Asanoa sp. WMMD1127: one gene and its partner. The protein of the gene in region 1 interacts with the protein of each later gene in a pairwise test. Links are inferred from orthologs where the notes say so. Each region holds a gene or a part of one and is shown in the gene's direction. Other genes may lie near its edges.

Region 1 (14,331 bases):
ACGCTGATTCTGGTGTCCGGCGCCTACGTGAGCATGGACTTCGGCTGGGACGGCCCCGCCTGGCTGCCCTGGCTGCCGCTGGTCGCGGTGAGCGGCGCCATCGGGCTGCGCCGGCGCGCGCCGGTCCTCAGCCTCGCGATCGGCACGGCGGCGGTGGTCGCCGACCTCGCGCTCGGCGGCTCGCTCGGCACGCTATTGATCTACACCCAGGTGGTGTACGACGCCTGCGTCTTCGGCCCGGCCCGGCTCTGGCGGCGGTTGCTGGAGGTCTCGATCGCCGTCGTGGTCGCCACCGCCACCCTCGGCGTGGTCCTCGTGGGCAGCCTGCGCGGGCTGGCGCTGGGCATCCCGGCCGTGCTCGTGCTGGTCCTGCCGATCCTGACCGGGCTGAGCGTCCGCCAGTACCGCGACCAGGCCGCCCTGGACCGCTCCCGGGCCGACCAGACCGCGCGTGTCGCGGAGCTCGACCGGCGGCAGGCCGTCGCCGCCGAGCGCACCCGGATGGCCCGCGAGCTGCACGACATGGTCGCCAACCACCTGAGCGTGGTGGCGATCCACGCGACCGCGGCGCTGAGCGTGCCGAACCTGTCGAAGGCCCAGGTCGAGGAGTCGCTGCGGGTGATCCGGGAGAACAGCGTGCAGGGGCTGGCCGAGATGCGCCAGATGATCGACGTGCTGCGCGGCCCGGACGGCGAGGCCGGGGACGACCCGGTGACGCCGGGGCTGGGCGAGGTGGAGCGGCTCGTCACCGGCGCGCGGGCGGCGGGGCTCACGGTCGAGCTGACGACCATCGGTGAGCCGCGGGCGTTGCCGGTGGGTGTCGAGCTGGCCGGCTACCGGATCGTGCAGGAGTCGTTGACCAACGCGCTCAAGCACGGCACGGGCTCGGCGACGGTCACGGTCGACTACGGCGCCGACGAGGTGCGCCTCACCGTGCACAATCCGATCGCCCCGCCCGGCCCGCTCGACCACCTCGGCGCCGGCGCCGGCCTGATCGGCATGCGCGAGCGCGCCGCCCTGCTGCGTGGCCGCCTGGACGCGGGCCCGGCGGGCGGAGCGCGGTGGCGGGTGCACGCGGCCCTACCGGTCGACGCGGGCGTTCTGGCGCTGCACGCCGACGCGGCCTGACGTCGCGGCCCGGGCGGCCAGCGGCACCACGGCCGCGGCCAGCAGGTAGCCGCCGAGCACGTCGGTCGGCCAGTGGGCCAGCAGGGCGACCCGGGTCCAGCCGATGAACAGGGCGAACGCGAGCGCCGCGAGGCAGGTGGCGAGGCGGGCGGCGGCGCCGGCGCGGGGCCAGACCAACAGCACCAGGGCCAGGGCGAACGCGGCCGCGTTGCTCGTGTGGCCGCTGGGGAAACCGGAGCTGGACACCGACACGAAGCCGTCGACCGGGCGCGGGTTGTGCAGCGCCCAGTGGAAAAGGCTCCACAGGATCGGCACGGTGGCCGTCACCAGGGCACAGAACACCGCCGCCGTGCGGTCGCGGCGGATCCAGAAGTGCAGGGTCGCGGCCACGCCGACGGCCACGTACGGAATGGTGGCGGCGAGCCCGGTCAGCGTGCGCAGCCAGTCGATCAGCTCCGGACGGACGGCGCCGAAGCCACGCAGGGACGCGCTCACCGACGCGTCCCACCGCATCATCGGCGCCCAGTCGGCGACGACCAGGCCCAGCAGCGCGCCGAAGGCGGCCAGCGCGACCAGGGGCAGGGCGGCCGACGGGCGCGCGAGCGAGCGGTGCATCCCGCCCAGCCTATGGTGTATCCCGTGGACGACCAGGCAGCCGACGGTCTCGCGGCGACGTTGCGCCGGATCGAGCGGTCGGCGGGCGCCCTCGCCACGGCCAGCGTCGCGCGGATGGACGAGAGCCTGGTGTGGTTCCGCCAACTGCCGGCCGACCAGCGCGCCTGGGTGATGCTGGTGGCCCAGGCCGGCGTGCGCTCGCTGGTCGAGTTCATGCGCCAGGGCCCGCAGAGCCGGCCCCGCGAGGTCTCCGACGAGGTGTTCGCGGCGGCGCCCCGGGCGCTGGCCCGCAGCATCAGCCTGCAGCAGACGGTCGCGCTGATCCAGGTGACCATCGACGTCGTCGAGGAGCGCGCCGCCCACCTGGCCGCGCCCGGCGAGGAGCGCGACCTGCGCGAAGAGGTGCTGCGCTTCTCCCGCGAGATCGCCTTCTCGGCGGCCCGGGTGTACGCGCGGGCCGCCGAGTCCCGCGGCTCCTGGGACGCCCGGTTGCAGGCGCTGCTCGTCGACGCGCTGCTCCGCGGTGACTCGACCGACACGCTGGCCAGCCGCGCGGCCGCCCTCGGCTGGGCCGACGCCCCGCCGGTCGCGGTGGCGGTCGGCCGCTCCCCCGGCGGCGAGGTGGCGCCGGTGCTCCACACGGTCTACCGGCAGGCGCGGCGGATCGGCGTCGAGGTGATCAGCGGGGTGCACGGCGACCGGCTCGTCGTGGTGCTCGGCGGCGCCGCGGACCCGCTCAACGCGACCGAGAAACTGCTCGACGGCTTCGGCACCGGGCCGGTGGTGGTCGGTCCGGCGGTGGCCAGCCTCGACGAGGCGACCGAGTCGGCCCGGGCGGCCCTGGCCGGCTTCCGGGCCGCACCCGCCTGGCCGGACGCGCCCCGGCCGGTCGCGGCGGCGGCGCTGCTGCCGGAGAGGGCCCTTGCGGGTGACGCCGCGGCCCGCCGGGCGCTGCGCCGCGACGTCTACGGCGCGCTGGTGCGGGCCGGCGGGGAGCTGATCGAGACGCTGGACGCGTTCTTCGCGGCCGGCGGCGTGCTGGAGAGCGCCGCCCGGGCGCTGTTCGTGCACCCCAACACGGTCCGTTACCGCCTGCGGCGGATCGGCGACGTCACCGGGTTCTCGCCGCTGTCGCCGCGAGACCTGTTCGCGCTGCGGATCGCGCTGACCGTCGGCCGCCTTGATCCACGCGGCTCGGCACCGGCCGGAGAAGCCTGAACGCTCGTTTGGGTTATATCCGGCTATACCGTACGTGATCGCCGCCACTCATTGTAGAAAACATACAAAACCAATAGTGTGGTTTGGTGCCTGCCGGCAACCACACAACCCACGAGTATCCCGCAGAGTCGTAAACGTGCTCGCCGTACTCTCGCCTGGCCAGGGCTCGCAAAAGCCCGGATTCCTCGCTCCGTGGCTCGAACTCCCCGGAGCCGAAGCCCGCCTCCGCTGGTGGTCGGCACTCTCCGGAGTCGATCTCGTGCACCTCGGCACGCAGGCCGGGGCCGACGAGATCAAGGACACGGCGCGCACCCAACCCCTGCTCGTCGCGGCGGCGCTGCTCGCCGCCGAGCGGCTGCCCCTGCACGACGTCTCGGTGGTCGCCGGGCACAGCGTCGGCGAGCTCGGCGCCGCGGCCATCGCCGGGGCGCTGACCCCCGAGACGGCCGTGACGCTGGCCGGCGTCCGCGGTCGCGAGATGGCGGCCGCCTGCGCGCTCGAGCCCACCGGCATGTCCGCCGTCCTCGGCGGCGAGGCCGACGAGGTGCTCGCCGCGATCGAGGCCCACGGCCTGCACCCCGCGAACCGCAACGGCGCGGGCCAGGTCGTGGCCGCCGGCGCGGTCGACGCGCTGGCCAAGCTCGGCGCCGAGCCGCCGGCCAAGGCGCGGGTCATCGCGCTGCAGGTCGCCGGCGCCTTCCACACCCCGTTCATGGCCCCCGCCGAACAGGCGCTGGCGGCCGTCGCGGCCGGCATCATCCCCGCCGACCCGACCCGGATCCTGCTGTCCAACCTCGACGGCGCCGCCGTGGCCCACGGCCGCGAGCTGCTGACGCGGCTGGTCCGCCAGGTCACCGCGCCGGTCCGCTGGGACCTGTGCATGCGCTCCATCGCCGACCTGGGCGTGACCGCCGTGATCGAGCTGCCGCCCGCCGGCACGCTGGCCGGTCTGGTCAAGCGCGAGCTCAAGGCCAACGGCATCGAGATCGTGACCCTCAACACGCCCGACGACCTGCCCAAGGCCCGCGATCTCGTGGCCCGGCACGGCACCGCGCCCAGTCACGAGCCCAGCCCGGCGTTCCGCGTCGTGGTCGCCGGCACCGCCGGCCTGTTCGTCCCCGCCGAGGGGCTGGTCGAAGGCGATACCGTACGGACTGGTCAGATCATCGGGCACGTCTCCACCCGGCAGGGCCCGGTCGACGTCGCCGCCCACGGCGACGGCCTGCTGACCGAATGGCTCGCCCACCACGACGACCCGGTCGCACCGGGCCAGCCGCTCGCGCGCATCGGAGGACATCCCGCATGACAGGCTCTCGCATCCTTGCCTTCGGCCATTACCAGCCGTCGCGGGTGCTGACCAACGACGACCTGGCCCAGATCGTCGACACCAACGACGAGTGGATCCGCGACCGCGTCGGCATCGTGACGCGGCGGATCGCCGACAGCGAGACCGTCGCCGACATGGCCGGGTTCGCGGCCGAGAAGGCCCTGGCCAACGCCGGCCTCACCGCGGCCGACATCGACCTTGTCGTCGTGGCCACCTGCAGCTCCGTCGACCGCAGCCCCAACGTGGCCTGCCGGGTCGCCGCCAAGCTGGGCATCAACGCGCCGGGCGCCTACGACCTCAACACCGCGTGCTCCGGCTTCTCATACGCCCTGGGCACCGTCGACCACGCCATCCGCGCCGGGGCCGCCCGCAACGCGATCGTCATCGGCGCCGAGAAGCTCTCCGACTTCACCGACTGGACCGACCGCTCGACCTGCATCATCTTCGGCGACGGCGCCGGGGCGGCGGTGGTCACCGCGGCCGCCGACGACGAGCCCGCCGGCGTGGGCCCGGTCATCTGGGGCTCGGTGCCGGAGAAGTCCGACGCCGTCCGCATCGAGGGCTGGCGCCCCTACATCGCGCAGGAGGGTCAGCAGGTCTTCCGCTGGGCCACCACCGCGCTGGCCCCGTTGGCCCTCCAGGCCTGCGAGCGGGCCGGCGTCGCGCCCGAGGAGATCGCGGCCTTCGTGCCGCACCAGGCCAACGCCCGCATCATCGACGGCATCGCCAAGCGGCTCGGCATGCCGCAGGCGGTCGTCGCCAAGGACATCGTCGAGTCCGGCAACACGTCGGCCGCGAGCGTGCCGCTGGCCCTGTCGAAGCTGATCGAACGGCGCGAGGTGCCCTCGGGCGCACCCGTCCTGCTGTTCGGCTTCGGCGGCGGCCTAACGTACGCCGGGCAGGTTGTTCGCTGCCCGTAACGCACGCTCATCGACAACATCAACGAACCGGAAGGACAACACAGAAATGACCCGTGACGAGATCACGTCGGGCCTGGCCGAGATCCTGGAAGAGGTCGCCGGGGTCAACCCCGACGACGTGGCCGAGGAGAAGTCCTTCACGGACGACCTCGACGTCGACTCGCTCTCCATGGTCGAGGTCGTCGTGGCGGCCGAGGAGAAGTTCGGCGTCAAGATCCCCGACAACGAGGTGCAGAACCTCAAGACCGTCGGCGACGCCGTGACCTACATCGAGTCGAACGCCTGACATGAGTCGCACCGACGTCGTCGTCACCGGGCTCGGAGCGACGACCCCGCTCGGCGGGGACGTCGCGTCGACCTGGGACGCCATGCTGGCCGGCCGCTCCGGGGTGAGTCCCCTCACCCAGGAGTGGGCCGGTCAACTGCCTGTCCGGATCGCCGCCCAGCTCGCGGTCGAACCGTCCGAGAAGATCGACCGGGTCAAGCTCCGCCGGCTCGACCGGTCCGAGGCGATCGCGCTGATCGCCGCGGGCGAGGCCTGGGCCGACGCGGGGCTGGCCGACTCGGGGCTCGACCCCGAGCGGCTCGCGGTCAGCATCGGCTCGGGCATCGGTGGCGCGACCACGCTGCTGGCCCAGGACGACATCCTCGAGGCGTCCGGCCCGCGGCGGGTCTCCCCCCACACCGTGCCGATGCTGATGCCCAACGGTCCGGCCGCCTGGGTCGGGCTCGAGCTCAAGGCCCGCGCGGGCGTCCACTCGGTGGCCAGCGCCTGCGCGACGGGCGCCGAGGCGATCGCGCTCGGCCTCGACATGATCCGCGCCGGCCGGGCCGACGTGGTCGTGGCCGGGGGCACCGAGGCGGTCATCCACCCCCTGCCGATCGCCGGCTTCGCCTCGATGCGGGCCATGTCGACCCGCAACGACGATCCGGAGAAGGCGTCCCGGCCCTGGGACAAGGGCCGCGACGGCTTCGTGCTCGGCGAGGGCTGCGGCGTGCTCGTGCTGGAGCGCGCCGACCACGCCGCCGCGCGCGGCGCCCACGTCTACGCCCGGCTGGCCGGCGCCGGCCTGACCTCGGACGGCTACGACATCGTGCAGCCGCATCCCGAGGGCCACGGCGCCATCCGGGCCATCGCCAAGGCGATCGCCGACGCCGGTGTCGCCAAGACCGACATCGTGCACGTCAACGCCCACGCCACCTCCACCCCGGTCGGTGACGTGGCCGAGATCGCCGCGCTGCACGCCTCGCTCGGCGACCACCCCGTGCTCACGGCCACCAAGTCGATGACCGGCCACCTGCTCGGCGCCGCCGGCGCGCTGGAGTCGATCGCCTCGATCCTGGCGATCCGCGACAGCGTGGTGCCGCCGACGATCAACCTCGACGACCCCGACGACAAGCTCGACATGGACGTCGCCGCGCTCAAGGCGCGGCCGATGGACGTGCCGGCGGTGATCAACAACTCGTTCGGCTTCGGCGGGCACAACGTGGCCCTGGTGTTCACCCGCGCGTGACACCGGGCTTCGCACAACACGGGGGGTAACTGCGATGACCAGGAGCATGGCGCTCGACGAACAACAGGCGGCCGTCGACTACCGGGATCCGGAGGTGCGGCTGCGGGCCCTGTTCGACGCCGGCACCCTGCGCCTGGTCGCGCCCCGCGACGACTCGGGGGTGCTCGCCGCGCGCGGCGAGATCGACGGCACGCCGGTGGTCGCGTACGCGACGGACGCCACCCGGATGGGCGGCGCGATGGGCACCGAGGGCTGCCGGCACGTCGTCGACGCGATCGACGCCGCTGTCCGCGAGCGGGTGCCGGTGCTCGGGCTCTGGCACTCGGGCGGCGCCCGGCTGGCCGAGGGTGTCGTGGCGCTGGACGCGGTCGGCCAGGTCTTCGCGGCCATGGTGCGGGCGTCCGGCCGGGTGCCGCAGATCTCCGTGGTGCTCGGGCCGGCGGCCGGTGGCGCGGCGTACGGGCCGGCGCTGACCGACATCGTGGTGATGAGCGGCGCGGGCCGGATCTTCGTGACCGGTCCCGAGGTGGTCCGCAGCGTCACCGGCGAGCAGGTCGACATGGAGCGTCTCGGCGGCCCCGAGCCGCACGGCCGGCGCTCCGGCGTCGTGCACGTGACCACCAAGGACGACGGGTCCGCGCTGGCCGAGGCCCGCAAGCTCGCCTCGCTGCTGGGCCGGCAGGGGCGGATCTCGCCGGTCGACGTGGCCACCGACGACCCCGACCACGACCTGACGAGCACCATGCCGGCCGAGACCAACCGGGCGTACGACGTGCGGCCCGTGGTCAAGGCCCTGCTCGACGAGCCCGGCGTGGAGCTGCACGCCAAGTGGGCCCCGAACATCGTCACCACCCTTGGCCGGTTCGGCGGCCGCACGGTCGGCGTGATCGCCAACAACCCGCTGCGCCTCGGCGGCTGCCTGGACGCGGCCAGCGCCGAGAAGGCGGCCCGGTTCGTCCGGATGTGTGACGCGCTGGGCGTGCCGCTGGTCGTCCTGGTCGACGTGCCCGGCTACCTGCCCGGCCTCGGCCAGGAGTGGGACGGCGTGGTGCGCCGCGGCGCCAAGCTCCTGCACGCCTTCGCCGAGGCGGTCGTGCCCCGGGTGACGCTCGTGACCCGCAAGGCGTACGGCGGCGCGTACATCGCGATGAACTCCCGATCGCTCGGCGCCACCGCGGTGTTCGCCTGGCCCGCCGCCGAGATCGCGGTGATGGGCGCCTCGGCGGCCGTCAACGTGCTGCACCGCAAGAAGCTGGCCGCCGCGCCGCACGAGGAGCGCGAGGCGCTGCGGACGTTGCTGATCGAGCAGCAGATCAAGGAGGCCGGCGGCGTGCAGCGGGCCCTGGAGATCGGCGTGGTCGACGACGTGATCGAGCCGGGCGAGACCCGGCGCCGGATCGCCGAGGCACTGGCCGCGGCCCCGGCCGCCCGGGGAGCGCACGGCAACATCCCGCTCTGAGCGCGCTAACGGTTGCGCGGGTGGTTCTTGCCCATGCGCTCGTTGCCGCGCCGGTAGTTGCCGGTCCACCGGGCCATCACGCCCTGCGGGTCGGCGTCGACCTCGGCCAGGAACTCCGCCGCCCGACCGCCACGCAGCGTGGTGGCCGGGCGGCCGTGGTGGAGGATCACGACTGACCCGTCGGCCCGTTCCTCGTAGGTGAATCCGTGCGCCGGTGGCATGCCGGGCAGCGTAATAAGGTGTGTGCCGTGGAAGCGACCGAGATCCGCAAGCTCGCCGCGCTCGAAGACCGCCACTGGTGGTACGCCGAGCGCCGCGCGCTGCTGGCCCGATCGCTGCGCCGGCTCGGCGGCCCGCCCGGCGCCGCGCTCGACATCGGCGCGGCCGGTGGCGGCAACACCCGGGTGCTGCGGGCGCACGGGTGGCGGCCGGTGGCGCTCGAATACAGCACCGAGGGCGCGGAGGTGGCGCTGGAGCGAGGCCTGTCGGTGATGCGCGCCGACGCCCGCACGCTGCCGGTGCGCAGCGGGTCGCTCGATCTGGTGACGGCGTTCGACGTGCTCGAGCACATCGACGAGGACCACGAGGCCACGGCGGAGATCCTGCGGGTCCTGCGGCCGGGTGGCACGGTGCTGATCGCCGTACCCGCCGACATGAGGCTCTGGTCGGCGCACGACGTGGCGGTCGGTCACGTGCGGCGCTACGACCGGGCCGGGCTGCGGGCCGTGGTCGAGAAGGCGGGGCTGGTCGTCGACGAGCTGTGGAGCTGGAACGTGCTGCTCAAGCCGGTCGCCGCGTGGCGCCGGCGCAGCTCCACCGGCAGCGACCTCGACGACATCGCCGCGCCCGTCAACCTGGGCCTGCGCGCGGTGGTCGCAGCCGAGCGCTATCTTCCGGTGAAGTCCTGGCCCGGCGTCTCGCTGATGCTGCGCGCCCACCGCCCCGGTCCCGTCGCAGAGAGGTAGTCCCCCGTGCTGGCCCCGCTGAAGAACCTGCTCGGCAACGTCACCATGTACGTCGCCCTGCAGAAGGCGCTCGGCTCCGACCGCCTCCGCTACCGCTGCCTGGACGAGCTCGACCTGCACGACGGCGACACGGTGATCGACGTCGGCTGCGGGCCGGCGTACTACTTCGACCGGCTCCCGAAGGTGACCTACTTCGGGTTCGACACGTCGGAGCGCTACGTCGCCCACGCGCGGGCCCGCTACGGCTCCCCGCGGGCGACGTTCTCCACCGAGATCTTCGGTGAGCAGCACCTGGGCGTCCTGCCGCCCGCCGACGCCGTGCTGCTGCTCGGCCTGCTGCACCACCTCTCCGACGACGACTCGCGGTCGCTGCTGCGGGTCGCGTCGCAGGCCCTGGCGCCGGGCGGCACGGTCATCGCGGTCGACACCTGCTACGCGCCCGGGCAGGGCCGCGTCTCGAAGTGGATGAGCGACAACGACCGCGGCGAGCACGTCCGCGAGCCGGCCGCCTTCGAGGCGCTGGCCCGCGAGTCCTTCGCCGACGTCTCCGGCGAGGTCGTCGACGACGCGATCCGGGTGCCCTCCGCGTTCTGGCTGATGCGGATGGCCAGCCCGCTGCACGCCCGGGTCTGACCCTTGCGCCGGGTCCACCTGGAGGCGGCCGAGGACCATGTGCAGCGGCTGGCGCGCGAGGGTGACCCGCTCGGCGCGGTCAAGGAGCTGGTCTGGAACGCGCTCGACGCCGACGCGAACCTCGTCGAGGTGGTCCTCCACCGGTCGCCGCTCGGGGCCGTCGAGCGGGTGACCGTGCGCGACGACGGCACCGGCATGGCGCCCGAGGCGCTGGCCGCCGCGTTCGACCGGATCGGCGGCTCGTGGAAGAAGTGGACCGCCGGCACCCTGCTCAAGCAGCGGACCCTGCACGGCAGCAACGGGCAAGGGCGGCTCCGGGCGTACGCGCTCGGCGACCACATCCGGTGGACCACCGTGGCCGACGGCGTGGGCGGGCGGTCCCGGACGGAGGTCTACGCGCACGCCGGCGCTCGCAACGACTTCCTGATCGGCGACAGCGAGCCGACCCGGGCCGCGACCGGGACGGTGGTCGAGGCGTGGGGCAAGCAGTCGCCCCGGCTCGACCGCCTGCCGCTGCGGGCCCACCACCGCCGGCTGACCGCCGAGTTGGCGCCCTACCTGACCGCGTACCCGGAGGTCACCGTCGTCTACGACGGCGTGCCGGTCGACCCTGGCACCTCGATCCGGCACACCGCCGTCTATCCGCTGCCCGTCGACGACGCGCGGCTCAAGGTCGTCGAGTGGTCGGCGGCGGTGGATCGCGAGCTGCTGCTCTGCGACGGCAACGGCATCCCGGTCGCCTCGGTCGACGCGGGCATCCGGGCACCCGGGTTCGCGTTCACGGCGTACGTCCTGTGGGCGCCGATGGCCGACCACGTGGGCGACGTGCACCTCGGCGACGCGTACGACAGTGCGGTCACGGTTCTGTTGGGCGTGGCCCGGGAGCAGCTGCGGGCGCACTTCCGGGACCGGACCGACGACCGCCGCCGTGAGCTGCTCGAGCGCTGGCGGGCCGAGGGCAGTTATCCGCCCATGCTCGGCGACGAGCGCGAACAGGAGACGTTCGACCAGGTGGCCACCACCGTGCACCGGCACCTGCCCCGCCGTGCCGCCCAGCGCCGGGCCACGCTCGCGCTGCTGCGCGAGGCGCTGCGGGCCCGGCCGGAGCGGGCGCTGCTGGACGAGGTGTTCACGCTGACCGACGACGAGCGGGCGCAGCTCGACAAGCTCTTCGCGCGGGCGTCCTATCCGGACCGGGCGCGCCGCGACTGATCGTCCTCGGCGCCCCGGTCGATCCGCAGCTCCCGTTCGAGCTCCGCCAGCGCCGACCGCAGGTCGTCGATCCGCTGGGTGATCGCAATCCGGTCGACCTCGTCGGGCACGCCGTCGCCGTCCCGGTCGGCCAGGCCCTCGCTGATCTCCAGCCGCCGGGCCTCCTCCATGGAGTTGACGATGACCGCGATCAGGATGTTGAGCAGCAGGTTCGCGGTGATCAGCACGTAGCTGACGTAGTAGACGAGGGTCCACGGCGAGACCTCCAGGCCCTGTTGGATCAGGTCCGGCAGGGTCTCCTGCGAGAGCAGCACGAACAGGGTCAGCACGGCGCGGCCGATCGTGCCGTACTGGTCCGGGAAGCGCTCGCCGAAGATCAGCCAGCCGGCCATGCCGTAGACGTAGAGGGTGACCAGCGCCAGCGCCAGGAAACCGCCCACGCCGGGCAGGCTGCGCAGCAGGGCGGTGACGATGGTGCGAAGGCCGGGCGAGAACCGCACGAGCCGGAGTACGCGGGCGATGCGCACGATCCGCAGGACGGTCGAGTCGCCGCGCAGTGGCGGGATGAAGGCGGCCGCGATGACCACGAAGTCGAAGACGTTCCAGCCGTGCCGGAAGAAGTCCTGCGGCCGGCGGCCGTACGCGCCGATCCGGATGGCGATCTCCAGCACGAAGACGGCCCGGAACGCCCACTCGAGCCCGTGCAGCAGCGGCCGGGCGTGGCCGAGGTGCGGGTAGGTCTCGATGCCCAGCACCACCGCGTTGGCCCCGATCACGGCGACGATCACGACGTCGAAGGCGCGCGACCCGGTGATCCGGGCACACCTGCGCGCGAACGCCGACGTGCTCGCCGGTGTGGCCCGCTGGGTCGGCACCGCCCGCTTGATCATCAATGGATCGTAGTTGGCGCGCCCGCCGGCCCCTTAGGACACGATGGCCGAACGGCGGGCGAGCACCGCGTCCGCGATCGCCCGCGGCGCCGTGTCGGGGTTGCCGGAGCGGTAGGGCGGGCGTGGGTCGTACTCGTGCGCGAGCTGGATCGCCTGCGCCACCGCGTCGCCCGCGATCCGGCCGGCCAGCGCGAATGCCATGTCCAGGCCGGCGGAGACCCCGGCCGCGGTGACGTACTTGCCGTCGAACACGACCCGATCCCCGACCGGCAGCGCGCCGTGGTCGGCCAGTTGGTCGCGGACCAGCCAGTGGCTCGTCGCGGAGCGGCCGGTCAACAGGCCGGCCGCGGCGAGCAGGAGAGAGCCGCTGCAGACCGAGGTCGTCCAGGTGGTGTGCGGGTCCACGGCCCGCAGCCACCGCTGGACCGGCCCGTCGACCATGTGCGCGTTCTGGCCCGGGCCGCCGGGCACGACCACCACGTCGGCCGTCGACACGTCGGCCAGCGCCGCGTCCGCCACGAGACGCAGCGAGCCGACCTCGTTGGTCACCGGGCCGGGCCGCTCGGCGACGAACACGACCTCGGCGCCGGGCAGATGACTGAGCACGTCGTACGGGCCGACGGCGTCGAGCGCGGTGAACCGGTCGAACAGCAGGACGGCGATCAGCACGGGGTTCTCCCTCGGGTCAGGAACGGCAGGACGGTGGCGTGGAAGCGTTCGGGCGCGCGGCTGTGCACACGGTGCCCGACCGGGATGGTGACCAGCCGGGCCGCCGGGATGGCGCGGGCCATCTCGGCCAGCAGCGTCGGGGCGACATGGCTGCGCGGGCCGCCGGAGATCAGCAAGGTGGGCGCGGCGATCGCCGGAAGTCGGGCCCACCATCCGGGGTCCGGGCGGCGCAGTTGCCGCACCGCTGACGCGACCGCGCGGGGATCGAAGCCCCGCCGGGCCGCCAGCACGGCCAGCGCCGGCAGGGCGAAGCGGCGGATGGTCAGGCCGGGCACCGGTGGCTCCTCCAGCACGAGCCGGCTGATCCGCGCGGGCCGCGCCTGCGCGAGCAGCACGGCGGTGTGGGCGCCCAGCGAGTGCCCGACGAGGGCCACCCGGTCGAGACCGAGCCTGTCGAGCAGCGCGGCGACGTCGTCGCGGAAGCCGGCCAGCGGGTACGCGCCGGCCCGTGGGCTGTCGCCGTGGCCGCGCAGGTCCACCGCGATCGTGCGGTGACCGGCGTGCCGCAGCGCCGCGGCGAGCCGGTCCCACGTGCCGGCGTTGCTCGCCCCGCCGTGCAGGAGGACGACGGGCGGGCCGGCGCCCAAGTCGCGATAGGACAGATCGGTCATGCGACGTGTGCGTCCACGGCCGCCCGCAGCAGCGCGCCCGGGTCGTCGCCGCCGACGGCCAGCTGGAGGCTGCCCCAGCTCCAGAGCTGGGCGATGCCGTGCAGGTTGGCCCAGAGCGCGCCGGCCACCACGGCGGCCGGTGCGGTCGACCGCGTGCCGGCCCGCTCGATCAGGTCGACCAGCACCGCGAACAGCGGCAGGGCGGTGTCACGGAGGCCGAGATGGCCGCTGGCCAGGAGGTCGTGCCTAAACATCAGCCCGAACATGCCCGGATTGGCGCGGGCGAAGGACAGGTAGGCCCGGCCCAGCGCGAGCAGCTGGTCGCGCGGGTCGCCGTCGGGGTCGACCGCCACCTCGGCGGTGAGCCGCGCGTAGCCCGTGCGGGCGATCGCCGACAGCAGCTCGAGATGGGTCGGGAAGTAGCGCCGCGGCGCCCCGTGCGACACCCCGGCGCGGCGAGCGATCTCCCGCAGGGTCAGCGCGGCCAGCCCGTCCTGCTCCAGCACCTCGATGCCGGCTCGCACGAGCCGGTCACGCAACGGTTCGTTGGCCATAGACAGTGTCTACCAGACATGCGTAGACACTGTCTACCGCCGAAAGTGCCAGATCACGGCGGCCGGGGTGTTCGCGTAGGCGGCGTCGACCGCGGCGGCCGCCCACTTCCGGGCGAACGGCCCGCCGCCGGCGTCGCTGCGCGGCCAGAGCGGCTCGTGGCAGCCGCGCACCGCGAAGCCAGCCGCGAGCGCGGCGGCGACGTAGGCGCTGGGCCGGAACCGGCTCGCCGGCAGCCGCGCCTCGACACCGGCGTCGTCCACGGTGGACGCGATGCCGCCTAGATAGAGCGACTGCCAGTGGATGTCGGAGGTGACCAGGTGGCCGCCGGGCCGCAGGACGCGGGCGAACTCGGCGAACACCGGCTCGAGCGCGGGCACGTGGGTCAGCGCGAGGGCGCAGGTGACCAGGTCGACCGAGGCGTCCGGCAGCGGCAGCTCGTGCAGGTCACCGTCGACGAAGGCGGCGCGGGGCGCGGCGGCGCGGGCGCGCGCGAGCATGTCGGGCGAGCTGTCGACCCCGACCACGGTGTGCCCGGCGGCGGCCAGGAAGGCGGCG
Region 2 (14,344 bases), 5.4 Mb from region 1 along the record:
GGATGATGGAGCTGGCCGGCGTGCGTACCCGCATGCAACTCGGCTGGTACGCCGCGCAGACCGAGTGGGCCTGACGGCTCAGCGGGCCTAGACAGCGAAAGGCCCCTCGTGCACCCGTCAGAGCCCGCTTATCCTTGCTGCCTTCCGGCCCTGGGGAGGTTCACAGGTTGTACGCCGCACGAGGGGTGTCCCTAGCCTACCCGTACCGACCGGTCGCCGGGTTTGGGGTGGCCTGGATCCCCTCGGGCGGACCTGTATCCTGTGCGACGGAGGATTCGCCTAGAGGCCTAGGGCGCACGCTTGGAAAGCGTGTTGGGTTCACACCCTCACGAGTTCGAATCTCGTATCCTCCGCGCGCTTTCCGCGACTTTCTCTGTGGGGCCGGTTCCGTTGCGAGCCGGCCCCGCCTTCGTCTCCGGGGGTGGCCGTGGGTCGGCGGGCGGACGTGTTGGCGGCGTTGGCGGACGCGGTGCTGGAGGTCGAGCGGCCCCATCCCGTGCGGGTGGCGGTCGACGGCTGCTCGGCGGCGGGCAAGTCGACGCTGGCCGACGAGCTCGGCGAGGCGCTGCGGGCCCGCACCACGCGCGAGGTGATCAGGGTCAGCATCGACCACTTCAAGCGCGCGGTCGTGCGCCGGACGCGGTTCGCCAAGGACTCCCCGGAGAGCTACTACCTCGACTCCTGGGACAACGAAGGCATCCGCGATGAGCTGCTGGCGCCGCTCGGGCCGGGCGGCAGCCGGCGTTATCGCCCGGCGCTGATGGACTTCGCCGCGCTCACCGCGCTCGACGAGCCTCCGCGCACCGCGAGGGACGACGCCGTCCTGGTCGCCGACGGCTGCTTCCTGCAGCGGCCCGAGCTCGACCCGCATTGGGATCTGCGGATTTTCGTCGACATCCCGTTCGACGAGGTGCTGCGCCGGGGCATCGACCGCGACCAAGCGTGGATGGCCGGGGCCGCGGAGGCGGAGCGGCGGTACCGCACTAAGTACATCCCCGGCGAGCGCCGGTATCTCACGGACGTGCAGCCACGGGAGCGGGCCCAGCTGGTTGTCGACAACCGCGACTTCCAAGCGCCCCGGCTGACTGACCAGCGCGCATAACCCCAGCTCAGCGCGGCGTCGCTCGTACACACGTTCTATCCACACGCTGTGGATAAACCTGTGGATAACGGCTACGTTGTGTGCTTGGGAGGTCACATGAAGCCACGGTTCATCCCCCTGGTCGTCGTTGCGCTCGCCCTCTTCGCACTGCTCGCCGGATATGCGACGCAACAAGGTGGTTCGCCGGCCTACGCCAGCACGACGTCGAGCGCGACCCGATCCGACATGGTCGACTTCGACGGCGTACGCGACGCGCGGCTCGGCCAGACCGACACCGAGCTCAGGCAGGGCGGCGCGATGACCAGACCTGTCAACGCCTGCGGCCCGGTCCTCACCGGCGTCAGCGCGGCCCATCCCGTCTTCGCCGACGGGCAGCTGGTCATGCTCTGGGCCAACCCGCCGCTCACCACGCCCGAGGGTGTCGGCGTCGGCACGTCGGTCGCCGACACGCGGGCGGCCTATCCCGAGGCGACCACGATGACCGCGCCCGCGGGCAGCTACCAGTTCGACGGGCTGCTGGTCACCAACGGCGACCGGGCCTATCTCTTCATGCACGACGGCCAGACCGTGCGGAAGACCGTGGTGGGCTACACCGCCGACGTCCAGCGGCTGTTCACCTACGGCGTCGGCAACTGTTGAGGGGAGAGCCATGGCAGCGCCCGAGCAGAATCCGTCCAGCCCATTCGCCTCCGCCCGCGGCCATCACGTCGCGGTGCGGGTTCCCGACTACGCCGAGGGCAAGCGCTGGTACACGGAGAAGCTCGACTTCCGTGTCGTGGCCGAATGGCCGTGGGCCGGCCTGCAACTCGCCTATCTCGCGCCGCCAGCTGACGACAGCTTTCACGTGGAAATCTTCGGTGGCGGCAATCCCGATCCGGGCACCTATTACACCAACGTGATCGACAGCCTGGAACGACCGGGCTACCACCACTTCTGCCTCCGCGTCGACGACATCGACGACGCCCTCGCCGAACTCGACCGTCGCGGCGTCACCATCTTCGGCCGCCCGTTCGACCTCAAGGAGATCAACAGCCGGCTCGCGCTGATCGGCGATCCCTGGGGCAACATGATCGAGCTGTCCGCGCCGCTGTCCTGACCGCGCGACGGCGCCGGGCCCGTTGCCGGACCCGGCGCGCATTGATCAGTCGCGGCGCGCCTTGACGACGCTGTCGACGATGTCCCAGAGCACGATCAGCACCGTGCCGACGACGGCGATCGTCGCGACGGTGTCGAGGTTGTCGCCGCGACCGAGCCACGCGAACCGGGCGACCAGGTCCGGGTTGAGCAGCCGGTCGGTCAGCAGCAGCCCGACCACCGGCGCGGCGAACAGCAGGTCCAGCGCCGCGTTGACGCCGACCAGCGGCCAGGTCCACCGGCCGGCCCGGTATTTGCCGACCTCGACACCGATGGTGGCGACCAGCACCGCGATCAGGAACGGAAGCCAGAAGCTCCACAGCGCCGGATCGAGGATCGGCAGGTTGCCGCCGTCGCCGTCGTCGACGAAGGACCGGAACTGCTGCAGCAACAGGTACGCGATGAACAGCGCCAGCATCGTTACGGACGCGATGAAGTCGGCGAGCCCGATCTGCCGCTCCGGCCGCTTCTCCGGCAGCTGGTCGACCGTCCACTTCGGCAGGTCCAGGCGCGCGTTGGTGCGCTCGAGCACCGCGAAGACGAGCGTCAGCCAGAACCCGATGTGCACGACGACCTGGATGGCGGCGGAGATGCCCTGACCCAGCGCGGCGCCGGCGTTGTCGCCGTCGGCGGCTGTCGCGAGGCCGACCACCACGCCGACCAACGCCGGCACGAAGGAGAGCAACAGCTTCAGCAGCCGTTCCCAGATCAGGTAGTAGGCCGGCCCGATGAGCTGCAGCCGGCGGTCGGCGTAGCGGGCCGCCAGCGCGGCGGGGTCGCCGAGCTCGGTCAGCACCTCGCGCTCGGCGACGGCGGCGTCCCCGCCCGCGGCCACGCGCCCCTCGATCATGTCTTCGATCGAGCCGCGCAGCTCGGTGTCGATCTCCGCGCGCCGCGCGGCCGGCACCGCGCCGAGGGTCGCGGCCAGGTAGCGGTCGGTCAGGGAACTCATCGGTCCACTCCTTCGATCAGGCCGGTCATGGAGGTCTGCACAGCGGCCAGGTCGTCGAGCAGGCGATGGAGGATCTCCTCGCCTGCCTCGCTGGTCCGGTAGAACTTGCGCGGTCGGCTCTCCTCGGTGTTCCACTCGCTGGTCAGCAGCCCCTGCTCCTCGAGCCGCCGGAGCAGGGGATAAAGCGTGTTGGCGTCCACCGGGAAGCCGTGACCGGTGAGCCGTTGCAGCAACGCGTAGCCGTAGTCGGGCCGGCGCAGCGCGACCAGGCTCGCCACGACGACCGTCCCCCGCCGCAACTCCTGGAGGTGGGTCCGCAGGATCTCATCGCTGGGCATGCATCACACGATAGTGTGTGCCACACACTGTTGTCTAGCCGCGCATCATCGTGCGACGGAGACCACAACGGGGGCAAAAGAAAACGCCTGGCTCTCTGCCAGGCGTTTCTAGGAAGAGCGGTGGCGGCGGGATTTGAACCCGCGGAGGGCGTAAACCCTCACACGCTTTCGAGGCGTGCTCCTTAGGCCACTCGGACACACCACCGCCGAGAAGGTTACCCGACCCTCGTACCACCGGTCGCGGGGGCACCGCCCCGGGCCGGAACCCCTGGTCAGACCTGGCAGTATCGCCCGCATGAGTATTCACATCGGGGCGGAGCCCGGCGACATCGCGGAACGCGTCCTCATGCCCGGCGACCCGCTCCGGGCGAAGTGGATCGCGGAGACCTACCTCGACGACGCCAAGTGCTACAGCGAGGTGCGCGGGATGTACGGGTTCACCGGCCGCTGGCAAGGGGTCGACGTCTCGGTGCAGGGGTCGGGCATGGGCATGCCGTCCGCGTCGATCTACGCCCACGAGCTGATCAACGACTACGGCGTCAAGACGCTGATCCGGGTCGGCTCCTGCGGCGCCCTGGCCGACGAGCTCCAGCTCCGGGACGTGATCGCGGCCAGCGGCGCCTCGACCGACTCCAACATGAACCGCGCCCGGTTCGACGGCCTTATCGACTACGCCCCCGTTGCCGACTTCGGGCTGCTGCGCACGGCCGTCGACACGGCCGAGCGGCGCGGCATCCCGATGCGGGTCGGCCCGATCCTGGCCGCCGACGCCTTCTACACCGACCGCCCCGACCTCTACGACGCCCTCGCCGACTACGGCGTGCTGGCCGTGGAGATGGAGTCGGCGGCGCTCTACACGATCGCCGCCCGGTTCCGGGCCCGCGCGCTCACCGTGCTCACCGTCTCGGACCACATCAAGCGCGGCGAGAAGACCACGTCGCAGGAGCGCGAGCAGACCTTCGGCCAGATGGTCGAGATCGCGCTGGACACCGCGATCGCGTGACCTGAACCACAGATAAACGTACGACCGGTCGGTCGTTTTCTCGGTATGGTGACCGGGTGACGATCGACGGCCGAATCGCTCGCGGCGACCGCACCCGGGCGGCCGTGCTGGATCGCGCGGTCGCCCGGGCCACCGAGGACGGCCTCGACGGGCTGTCCCTCGGCCAGCTCGCGACCGACCTGGGCGTCAGCAAGTCCGGCCTGTTCGCGCACTGGCGGTCCAAGGAAGACCTCCAGCTCGCCACCGTCGAGCAGGCTCGCGAGCAGTTCGTCGAGCACGTCGTGCGCCCCGCCCTCAAGGCGCCGCGCGGCATCCGCCGGCTCTGGTCGCTGCACGACCACCGCATCCGCTTCTACGAGGACCGTCATCTGCCCGGCGGCTGCTTCTTCGCCAAGGTCCAGTTCGAGTTCAGCGTCCGCCCCGGCACCGTTCGCGACCGGCTGACCGAGCACTTCGCGATCTGGACCGACTTCGTCGAGGGTCTGGCGCGCGAGGCCGTGGCGGCCGGCGAGCTCGTCGACGAGACCAACCCGCACCAGCTGGCCTACGAGCTCGAGTCCTTCGCGTTGAGCGCGGTGCTGCTGTCCCGCATCAAGTCGCCCGAGCCCACCTACCACTACGCGCGCCGCGCCGCCCGCGACCGCCTGCGCACCCTTGCCACCGATCCTGACCTGCTGCCGGAGGCCTGAGAGATGACAACCGTTCTTGCGTACGGCCACACCGAGCGGATCCGCATCCACTACGACGACCTCGACGCGATGGGCATCGTGCACAACGCCCGCTACGCCCTGCTGCTGGAGCGCGCGCTGACGGCCTACTGGGAACAGCGCGGCTTCTCCTTCGCCGACGGCCGCCCGACGCTGCCCGACTCGTTCCACGCGGTCGTCGAGTTCACCATCAACTACCGGGCGCCGATCCGCGGCACGGGCGACGTCGCGATCCACTTCTGGCTCGACTCGTTCGGCCGCAGCAGCGGCGTCTACGGATTCACGATCACGTCAGCCGACGGCGCGACCACGCACGCCGAGGGCCACCGCACGATCGTGCGCCTCGACCCCGGCACCATGCGCCCGACCGCCTGGACGGAAGCGGCCCGCGAGGTCGCCGCGAGCCTGCTCAAGCCGGCCGCGCTAGTGGGCGCGGAAGAAGCGTCGTAACAGGTCGGCCGCCTCGGTCGCGAGCACCCCGCCGTAGACCTCGGGCCGGTGTGTCAACCGCCGGTCCCGGACCACGTCCCAGAGCGAGCCGACCGCGCCCGTCTTCGGTTCCCAGGCGCCGAACACCACAGTGGACACCCGGGCCAGCACCAGCGCGCCCGCGCACATGGTGCACGGCTCCAGCGTGACGACCAGCGTGCAACCCTCCAGCCGCCAGGTGCCCAGGGCCGCCGCCGCCCGCCGCATCGCGACGATCTCGGCGTGCGCCGTCGGGTCGCCGGTCAGCTCCCGCTCGTTGTGCCCCACCGCGATCTCGTTGCCGGCCGCATCGAGCAGCACCGCGCCGACCGGGACATCGGCGGCGTCGGTGGCCGCCGCGTCGGCCGCGACCGCCAGCGCCCGCCGCATCCATTCCTCGTGGCGGTCGCGCCGTGGCGCCGTCACGCCTCCCGCAGCTCCTCGACCTCGTCGCCGCAGCCGATGGTCTGGCACACCTCGGCGGTGACGTCCGCCGGGAGCAGACCCTCGTGTGCGCAGAGCTCCAGCAGCCGGCGGGCCGGCACCCCGAGGTCGGCGAGCAGGTCGGCGTCACCGACCGGGTCGGCGTCGGGATCGGCGGCCGGCTTGTCCGGGTCGGCGCTCTGCTCGACCACCTCGTCGATCTCGATGGCCGGCGCCTTGATGTCGCCGACGAGCAGGGCGCCCAGCCGGGACTCCTCGGCGAATGCGCTGTCGGAGCCGAAGACCCGCAGGTCCTCGCCCTCGTCCAGGCGCATGACGACCAGGTAGGTGTCGTCGGACTCGACGAACAACAGCGAGATGTCGGCCTCGAGGTCGACGTCGCGGAGGCGGTCGGCCACCTCTTCGATATCCGCTACGCCGTGGAGGTTGACCTCGGCGGCGGACCAGCCGGTTGAGCCGCGCACCGCGGCTGCGGCGAAGTACGACACGGCGATTGCCCCCCAAAGACCCCGCACGAACAGCGCGTTACGACGTGACGGTAGTCGGTCGGGCCCATGCCGGCCCGCCCAACGCCCCGAAGGAGGGACGGGTCAGCTGGCCAGCCGGCGGCGGGTCGCGATCAGTTCCCGCAGCCGGTCGCCCTGAACCCGTCGCGGTTGGGTGCGCTCGCGGACCGACTTCGCACCAGCGAGTTCGGCCAGCAGCTGCATCCGGCGGCGGCTGCGCTCAGGGTCCAGCCGCTGCACTTTCCAAGCCATGGCGGCAGCGTCTCCGATGCTCGAGCGGTTAGTCAAGGGCGGTCGCGCTGCGCAGCGAATCCCGTACACAGTGCGGTTTTCGGTCAACCAGAGGTGGTCGCGCGACCACGCCGGGTCACCACAGCGGCCAGTCGCCGCGGGTCACCCAGGTGACCCCCACGACGACGGCGGCGATGCTCCAACCGATGGCGGTGGCGGCCGCGATCCCGACCGCCACACCCCGGTCACCGACCTTCGCCAGCAGGAGCGCCACCAGCCAGGCGATGCCCCCGGCCAGCAGCGTCCAGTAGGCGTAGCCACGAACGGTCGAGTCGACCACGCCGAACGCCAGCAGCCAGACCGCCCCCGCCCCGGCGCCGGCCGCGACGGCGGCGCCGCGCACCGGATGCGGCTCGCGATAGGTCGGTCGGGTCCGCGCCGAAGGGAACAGACCCGACGGTGGGGTACGCGGAGCGCCTGCCTGTTGCGTCACCGGTGACCCCCTCTCCGATCCGTGTGGTTCAGCGTACCCAGCGCCGGCCGGCGGTCAGCCGAACTGTGCGAGCCGGGCCCGGGCCGCACCGCGGATCGTGGTGAACGCCCCGCCCGCGACGATCTTGTGGAGCCGGGTGCTCGCCGCCATCGTGTGCACGCCGCTCGACCCGTTGCCGTCCGCGGCCCAGGGCAGCAGCGCGCCGCCGGCCTCGTTGGCCGCCGCGAGCTTGATCCGGCGGGTGTTGCCGTCGATGCAGGAGCCGTGGTCGCCGGTCCGGGCCGACTTGCACACGTTGTCGAAGTGGCCGCCGATGTAGACCACCCGGTCCAGCACCGTGACAGCCTGCGCGTCGCCGTCCATGGTCAGCGTCCACCGACCGGCGCCCGAGGTGGTGAAGGCGCCGAGCCGCCCGCCCGGCCCGCCCATCGCCGCGTAGACGCCGGACGCGCCGACCGCCACCGCGTGCACCGCGTCGCTGGCCCGCGAGGTGAAGCCGGTGTCCACCGCGCCGCCGGTGGTGAGCGCGGCCAGGTGCCGGGTGCCGCCGGCGCCGTTGATCCCGTCGAACTGGCCGCCGACGTAGATCCGCCTGCCCACCGCGACGACCGACTCGACCGTGTCGTCGGCGCGCGGCCGCCAGCCGGCCACCGCTCCGCTGTCGGGGTCGAACGCGGCCAGCCGGTGGATGGCCTGCCCGTTGAGGTGGGTCATCGACCCGCCGGCGTAGAGCCGCCCGTTGGCCACCGCGAGCGAGTACGGCATCCCGGTCATCGACTGCTTGAACGAGTTGTGCACCGCGCCCGTGCTGGCGTCGAGGCGCGCCAGGGAGTCGCGGCCGGCCGTGCCGATCGCCGTGAAGGCGCCGCCGACGAAGACGGACCGGCCCGACACCGCGATCGCCCGGACCGTGCTGTTGGCGGACGGCGCCCAACCGAGCAGCGCGCCGGTGCGGGCGTTGACCGCGGCCAACCGGTTCCGCGTGTAGGTGCGGCCGCCGGACGTCACGCTGGTGAAGTCGCCACCGACATAGAGCGTGTCACCGGCGTACGCCGTCGCCAGCACCGTGCCGTTGAACGTCGGCAGCGGGTCGGGCGTGACCTTGACAACGGCCGCGAGGGCCGGCGAACCCGGCGACAGCAGCGTCGCGGTGGCGGCGACGAACGCGATGAGACCGGCAAACTTGCCCCGAAATTTCACTGAAACACCGTATATGGACGATCCGCCCGATCCGCCGCGCGAAACGCGAACGGCGTCGGCGTGCCGAGACCGTACGCCCAGATGGTCCACGGTGTGCGAGAGTCGCTCGCGTGGACATCGCGGTGATCGGGTTGGGGCTCATCGGCGGTTCGGCCCTGCGGGCGCTGGCCGCCCGGGGGCACCAGGTGCTCGGCTACGACGCCGACCCGGCCACCCGGGCCACCGCGCGCACCGCCGCCGCCCGCGCGCCGCGGTCCGGCCGCTGGCAGGTCACCGGCACGATCCGGGACGCCGTCGGCGGGGCTGGGCTCGTGCTGGTCGCGGTGCCGCTGCCGGCGTTGCCGCGGGTGCTCGACGAGATCGCGGCGGCCGGTTACAGCGGGCTGGTCAGCGACGTCACCTCGGTCAAGACGCCGGTGCGGATGCTGGTCGAACAACGGCTGCAGGGCCGCCACCAGCGGCTGGCCGGGTTCGTGGGCGGCCACCCGATGGCCGGCAAGGAGAGCTCCGGTTTCGCGGCGGCCGACGAGGAGCTGTTCCGGGACTGCGCCTGGGTGCTCTGCTTCGAGCCGGGCAGCACGTCGCTCACCGACTGGCTCGACCTCGCCGAGCTGGTGATCAGTCTCGGCGCGCGGGTGGTGCCCGCCACGGCCGAGGAGCACGACCGGGCCGTGGCGACCGTGAGCCACGTACCCCATCTGTTGGCCACCGCCCTCGCCGCGGCGGCGACGGACCCGCTGGCGAGCGCCCTGGCCGCTGGTTCGTTCCGCGACGGCACCCGCGTCGCCGCGACCAGGCCGGAGCTGATCGCCGCGATGTGCGGCGGCAACGCGCCCGCGGTCGGGCCGGCTCTCGACGGCATCATCGCGGCGCTGAGCGAAGCGCGCGCCGCGCTCGATGCGCCCGACCCGATCGCGGCATTGCTGCCGTGGCTCGCGCCCGGGCACGCGATGCGCGCCGGCTGGCCCCCGCCGCTGGCCGCCCCGCTGGACATCCCCGCCCGACCCGACGCGCTGCTGCGGCTCGGCCGCGCCGGCGGGTGGGTGCGGGCCGTGGCCCCCGACAGGGCGACGGTCAACGTGGTGCGACCCGCTCCCCAAGGTCCAGACGGATTACTCGACGATCTGTGACGATCGCGGTCACCAGGTCGTGCGGCGTCACGTCGAAGGCCGGGTTGACCGCCGGCACGCCGGTGACCACCTCCGCGCCCGCGCGGTCCTCGATCTCGACGTCGGCGCCGGTCGCCGTGTCCAGGTCGACCGTCGACTCGGGCGCCACCACCACGAACGGGATGCCGGCCCGGCGGGCGCCGAGCGCGTGGGAGTAGGTGCCGACCTTGTTGACGGTGTCGCCGTTGGCGCAGATCCGGTCGGCGCCGAGCACCACCACGTCGACCTCGCCGCGGGCCATCAGGAACGGTCCGGCACTGTCGACCGCGACGCGGAAGTCGACGCCCAGCCGGCCCAGCTCCCATGCCGTGAGCCGGGCGCCCTGCAGTAGGGGCCGCGTCTCGCTGGCGATCACCGGACCGAGGGTGTCGCGACGTTGGAGCTCGGCGACGACGCCCAGCGCGGTGCCGCCGACCACCGCCGCGAGGGCGCCGGTGTTGCAGTGGGTGAGCACGCGGGGCGAGTTGCCGCACAGCTCCGTCAACAGGTCGGCACCGCGGGCGGCCATGGCGGCGGAGGCCGCGATCTCCTCGTCGCGCAGCGCGTCGGCCTCGGCCAGCACGGCGTCGAAACCGCCGGGCAGCCGGCTCGCCGCGCGGGCGGCGCCGCGGGCCAGGTTGACGGCCGTGGGCCGGGCGGTGGTCACCAGGCGTACGGCCGCGTCGAGTCGCTCGGCATCGCCGCCGTGCTGCTTGGCCGCCAGCGCCACCCCGTAGGCGCCGGCCACGCCCAGCGCCGGAGCGCCGCGGACCGCCAGCTCGCGGATGGCCGCGACCAGCTCCTCGACGGTGGTGATCCGGCGGACCTCGAGCCGGCCGGGCAGCAGGGTCTGGTCGATGATCTCGACGGCTCCGTCGGCCCAGTCGATCGTCCGCATGGTTCCCACGGTAGGTCGCCGAGCTTTCGGACCGATAGGTTCGGTGCGTGACGACCGCGCGTGATCCCGTCGCCGATCTCCGGCGCATCGCGTTCCTGCTGGAACGGGCCAACGAGGCGACCTACCGCGTCCGGGCCTTCCGCTCGGCGGCCAAGACGCTCAGCGGGCTGCCCGCCGCCGAGGTCGCGCAGCGGGCCGCGGCCGGCACGCTGACCGAGCTGTCCGGCGTCGGCGACGTGACGGCCCGGTGCGTCGCCGAGTCGCTGGCCGGCGAGGAGCCGGTCTACCTGCGCCGGCTGCTCGCCACCGAGGGGGTCGACCTCGACGACGCGGCCACGGCCTTGCGGTCGGCGTTGCGGGGCGACTGCCACACCCACTCCGACTGGTCCGACGGCGGTTCGCCGATCGAGGAGATGGCGCTGGCGGCGGTGGAGCTGGGCCACGAGTACATCGTGCTGACCGACCACTCCCCGACCCTCAAGGTGGCCCGCGGTCTGACCGCGGACCGGCTCAAGCGACAGCTCGACTACGTGGCCGCGGTCAACGAGGCGCTGCCGGAGGGCTTCCGGATCCTCACCGGCATCGAGGTCGACATCCTCGCCGACGGCTCGCTCGACCAGACCGACGAGCTGCTCTCCCGGCTCGACGTGGTGGTGGCGTCGGTGCACAGCGCGCTGCGCGACGAGAGCGCGCGGATGACCCGCCGAATGCTGCGGGCGATCGAGAACCCGCACATGGACGTGCTCGGTCACTGCACCGGGCGGATGGTCGCCAACCGGCCGGCCGGCGCCGAAGGGCCCGGCGACCGCGGCCACCGCAAGCGGCTGCGGCCACCGTCGGACTTCGACGCGGCGGCCGTCTTCGCGGCGTGCGCCGAGCACGGCAAGGCCGTCGAGATCAACTCACGCCCCGAACGCCAGGATCCGCCCAAGCGCCTGATGCGCCAGGCGCTCGAGGCGGGCTGCGTGTTCACGATCAGCACCGACGCGCACGCCCCGGGTCAGCTCGACTGGCAGCGCTTCGGCTGCGAGCGGGCGGCCCTGTGCGGCGTGCCGGCCGACCGGGTGGTCAACACCTGGAAGGCCGACCAGCTCGTCGACTGGGCCGCCGGGCACGCCGCCGGATAGGCCCTAGGCGCGTTCGACGGCCAGCTCGGCTTCCGGGGACGCCGGGGTCGGTGTCGGTCGCTTGCGGCGGGCGACCAGGCCCTGGGCGACCGCGACGCCGACCAGCACGATCAGCGCGCCGACCGGCTGGTGCCAGGTGATGTGCTCGTCGAGCGCCAGCACGCCGAGGATGACCGCGAACACCGGGATCAGGTAGGTGACCATCGACGCCGTGGTCGCGCCGGCCAGCTTGATGTTGCGCATGTTGAGCACGAAGGCGAGGCCGGTGCCGATCGCACCGAGCGTCAGGATGCTGGCGATCGCCTTGACGGACAGGTCGGCGATCGGCGTCGGCGCGCCGACGGCCAACGGCGCGATGATCGCCAACGACAGCGTCGCCGTGACGAGCTGGCCCGCCGCCAGCGCGATCCCGGACTCCTGGCGGTCACTGATGAACCGCTTCGTGTAGGGGATCGCCACCGCGTAGCAGGCCGCCGCGCCGATGCACATCAGCTGGCCGGTGAACTGGGCGCCGCCGAGGCCCTCCCAGACGCCGAGCACCACCAGCACGCCGACGAAGCCGATGAGCAGGCCGGTCGCCCGGTGGGTGGTCATCCGCTCGGTGCGGAACAGGTAGACCGCGAGGGGCAGCACGAGCAGGGCCGTCGTGGCGTTCCAGATGCCGGCGAGGGATGACGAGACGCGCTCCTCCCCGTAGCCGAAGAGGGTGAAGGGCAGTGCCGTGCCCACCACGCCGGTGACCACGAGGTGGCCCCAGAGACGCAGGTCGCGAGGGAGCCGATCGCGGGTCACGAGGAGCACCACGAGCAGGGTCAGCAGACCGGCGAGGACCCGGCCGAGCGTCACGTAGAGCGGGTGCAGCTCGGCCACCCCGACCTTGATGAACACGAAGCTCGAACCCCAGATCACACCGAGGAGCACGAAGCCCGGAAGCCAGCCGCGCGGGTCGGCCTTGTCAGGACTGGTTGCGGTCGTCACTCGTGACACTCTGCCTCATGGGTACGACAAGAATCGCGCGCTTTTCGGACGGGGCCCTCGACGCTGCCCTAGACCCCGCGCCGCGGGCCGAAAATCGTCTGACCGGTGCCGTAGATTCGACCGCGTGGGACGAATCGATGACCTCGCCAACCGCTACGTCGACGAGTGGGCGCCGCTCAACCCGGCCGGTGCCACCTTCGTCGGCATCAAGGGCTTCGACGACAAGTTCGAAGACCTGTCACCTGACGGCTTCGCGGCCGGCGCCGACCTGACCCGGCGCACGCTGACCGAGCTGTCGGCGATCGAGCCCGTAGGCGAGTCCGAGCGGGTCGCCAAAGAGGCCATGCAGGAGCGGCTGGGCCTCGAGCTGGCGCGCTACGACGCCGGCGAGGTGACCAGCGAGATCAATGTGATCTCCAGCGCACTGCACGGGCTGCGCGGCGCGTTCGACCTCATGCCCACCGAGGGCGCCGAAGCGGTCGGCAACATCGCGGCCCGCCTCAACGCGTTCCCGCACGCGGTCGAGCAGCTCCAGGTGACGCTCCGCGAGGCCGCCGCTCAGGGGCACGTCAGCTCCCGCCACCAGATGCTCGAGGTCGCCAAGCAGTGCGACATCTGGACCGACCCGGCCCGCGACAACTTCTTCCACGGTCTGGCCGAGCGGCTCGAGGCCGACAGCGCGCTGCGCTCCGCGCTCGAGCAGGGCGCCGCGGCGTCCACGGCCGCGACCCAGGCGTTCGGCGTGTTCCTGCGCGACGAGCTCGCCCCGCTCGGCCGCGACAAGCAGGCCGCCGGGCGCGAGCGCTACCAGCTCGCCTCGCAATACTTCCTCGGCGCCAAGGTCGACCTCGACGAGACCTACGCGTGGGGCTTCGAAGAGCTGGCCCGCCTCGAGAGCGAGATGCGCAAGGTCGCCGCCCACATCGTCGGCCCCGGCGCGTCCATCGACGACGCCGTCCACGCGCTCGACAGCGACCCGGCCCGCCGCATCGAGGGCAAGGAGGCGTTCCGCGACTGGATGCAGGGCCTGGCCGACAAGGCGATCGCCGAGCTGCACGGCACCCACTTCGACATCCCCGAGCAGGTGCGGCGCATCGAGTGCATGATCGCGCCGACCAGCGACGGCGGCATCTACTACACGGGCCCGAGCGAAGACTTCACCCGGCCCGGCCGCATGTGGTGGGCGGTGCCCGCCGGCATGACCGACTTCGCCACGTGGAAAGAGGTGACCACCGTCTACCACGAGGGCGTGCCGGGTCACCACCTCCAGGTCGCCCAGACCGCCGTGCGCACCGAGCTGCTCAACCGCTACCAGCGGCTGCTGCTCTGGGTCTCGGGCCACGGCGAGGGCTGGGCGCTCTACGCGGAGCGCCTGATGGACGACCTGGGCTACCTGGCCGACCCCGGCGACCGCCTGGGCATGCTCGACGCCCAGGCGTTCCGTGCCGCGCGGGTCATCGTCGACATCGGCATGCACCTCGAGCTCGAGATCCCGCGCGACAACCCGTTCGGCTTCCACCCCGGCGAGCGCTGGACCCCCGAGCTCGGCTGGGAGTTCATGCGCGCCCACTGCCGCGTGCAGGACGACGTGCTGCGCTTCGAGCTCAACCGCTAT

Evidence for each region.
Region 2: the proteins of O7635_RS36380 (region 1) and O7635_RS10810 interact in binary tests that used the Escherichia coli proteins (3 or more experiments, as listed by UniProt). The link is inferred for Asanoa sp. WMMD1127 from one-to-one orthologs.

What each region holds. Positions count from the first base shown.
Region 1 is NZ_JARUBP010000001.1:7,612,378-7,626,708, forward strand. The notes cover bases 3,962-6,874. They hold O7635_RS36380 (acyl carrier protein), read left to right. Parts: upstream 3,962-5,254; coding sequence 5,255-5,494; downstream 5,495-6,874. Other genes in these bases: O7635_RS36370 (acyltransferase domain-containing protein), read left to right, coding at 3,962-4,267; O7635_RS36375 (beta-ketoacyl-ACP synthase III), read left to right, coding at 4,264-5,208; fabF (beta-ketoacyl-ACP synthase II), read left to right, coding at 5,496-6,722; O7635_RS36390 (carboxyl transferase domain-containing protein), read left to right, coding at 6,757-6,874. Outside these bases: O7635_RS36355 (histidine kinase), read left to right, coding at 1-1,128; O7635_RS36360 (phosphatase PAP2 family protein), read right to left, coding at 1,081-1,743; O7635_RS36365 (helix-turn-helix domain-containing protein), read left to right, coding at 1,768-2,961; more of O7635_RS36370, read left to right, coding at 3,098-3,961; more of O7635_RS36390, read left to right, coding at 6,875-8,181; O7635_RS36395 (hypothetical protein), read right to left, coding at 8,187-8,402; O7635_RS36400 (class I SAM-dependent methyltransferase), read left to right, coding at 8,430-9,146; O7635_RS36405 (class I SAM-dependent methyltransferase), read left to right, coding at 9,153-9,779; O7635_RS36410 (ATP-binding protein), read left to right, coding at 9,783-10,991; O7635_RS36415 (ion transporter), read right to left, coding at 10,964-11,881; O7635_RS36420 (DJ-1/PfpI family protein), read right to left, coding at 11,915-12,550; O7635_RS36425 (alpha/beta hydrolase), read right to left, coding at 12,544-13,221; O7635_RS36430 (TetR/AcrR family transcriptional regulator), read right to left, coding at 13,218-13,775; O7635_RS36435 (class I SAM-dependent methyltransferase), read right to left, coding at 13,809-14,331. UniProt on the Escherichia coli protein: Carrier of the growing fatty acid chain in fatty acid biosynthesis.
Region 2 is NZ_JARUBP010000001.1:2,235,641-2,249,984, reverse strand. Bases 4,028-6,953 are described here. They hold O7635_RS10810 (thioesterase family protein), read left to right. Parts: upstream 4,028-5,221; coding sequence 5,222-5,686; downstream 5,687-6,953. Other genes in these bases: O7635_RS10795 (hypothetical protein), read right to left, coding at 6,739-6,906; O7635_RS10800 (tRNA adenosine deaminase-associated protein), read right to left, coding at 6,127-6,636; tadA (tRNA adenosine(34) deaminase TadA), read right to left, coding at 5,660-6,163; O7635_RS10815 (TetR/AcrR family transcriptional regulator), read left to right, coding at 4,586-5,218; deoD (purine-nucleoside phosphorylase), read left to right, coding at 4,028-4,529. Also shown: O7635_RS10865 (helix-turn-helix transcriptional regulator), read left to right, coding at 1-74; O7635_RS10850 (uridylate kinase), read left to right, coding at 422-1,102; O7635_RS10845 (hypothetical protein), read left to right, coding at 1,199-1,741; O7635_RS10840 (VOC family protein), read left to right, coding at 1,752-2,198; O7635_RS10835 (permease prefix domain 1-containing protein), read right to left, coding at 2,244-3,188; O7635_RS10830 (PadR family transcriptional regulator), read right to left, coding at 3,185-3,526; more of deoD, read left to right, coding at 3,822-4,027; O7635_RS10790 (hypothetical protein), read right to left, coding at 7,022-7,378; O7635_RS10785 (hypothetical protein), read right to left, coding at 7,433-8,578; O7635_RS10780 (prephenate dehydrogenase/arogenate dehydrogenase family protein), read left to right, coding at 8,689-9,708; mtnA (S-methyl-5-thioribose-1-phosphate isomerase), read right to left, coding at 9,653-10,624; O7635_RS10770 (PHP domain-containing protein), read left to right, coding at 10,672-11,751; O7635_RS10765 (DMT family transporter), read right to left, coding at 11,755-12,729; O7635_RS10760 (DUF885 domain-containing protein), read left to right, coding at 12,854-14,344.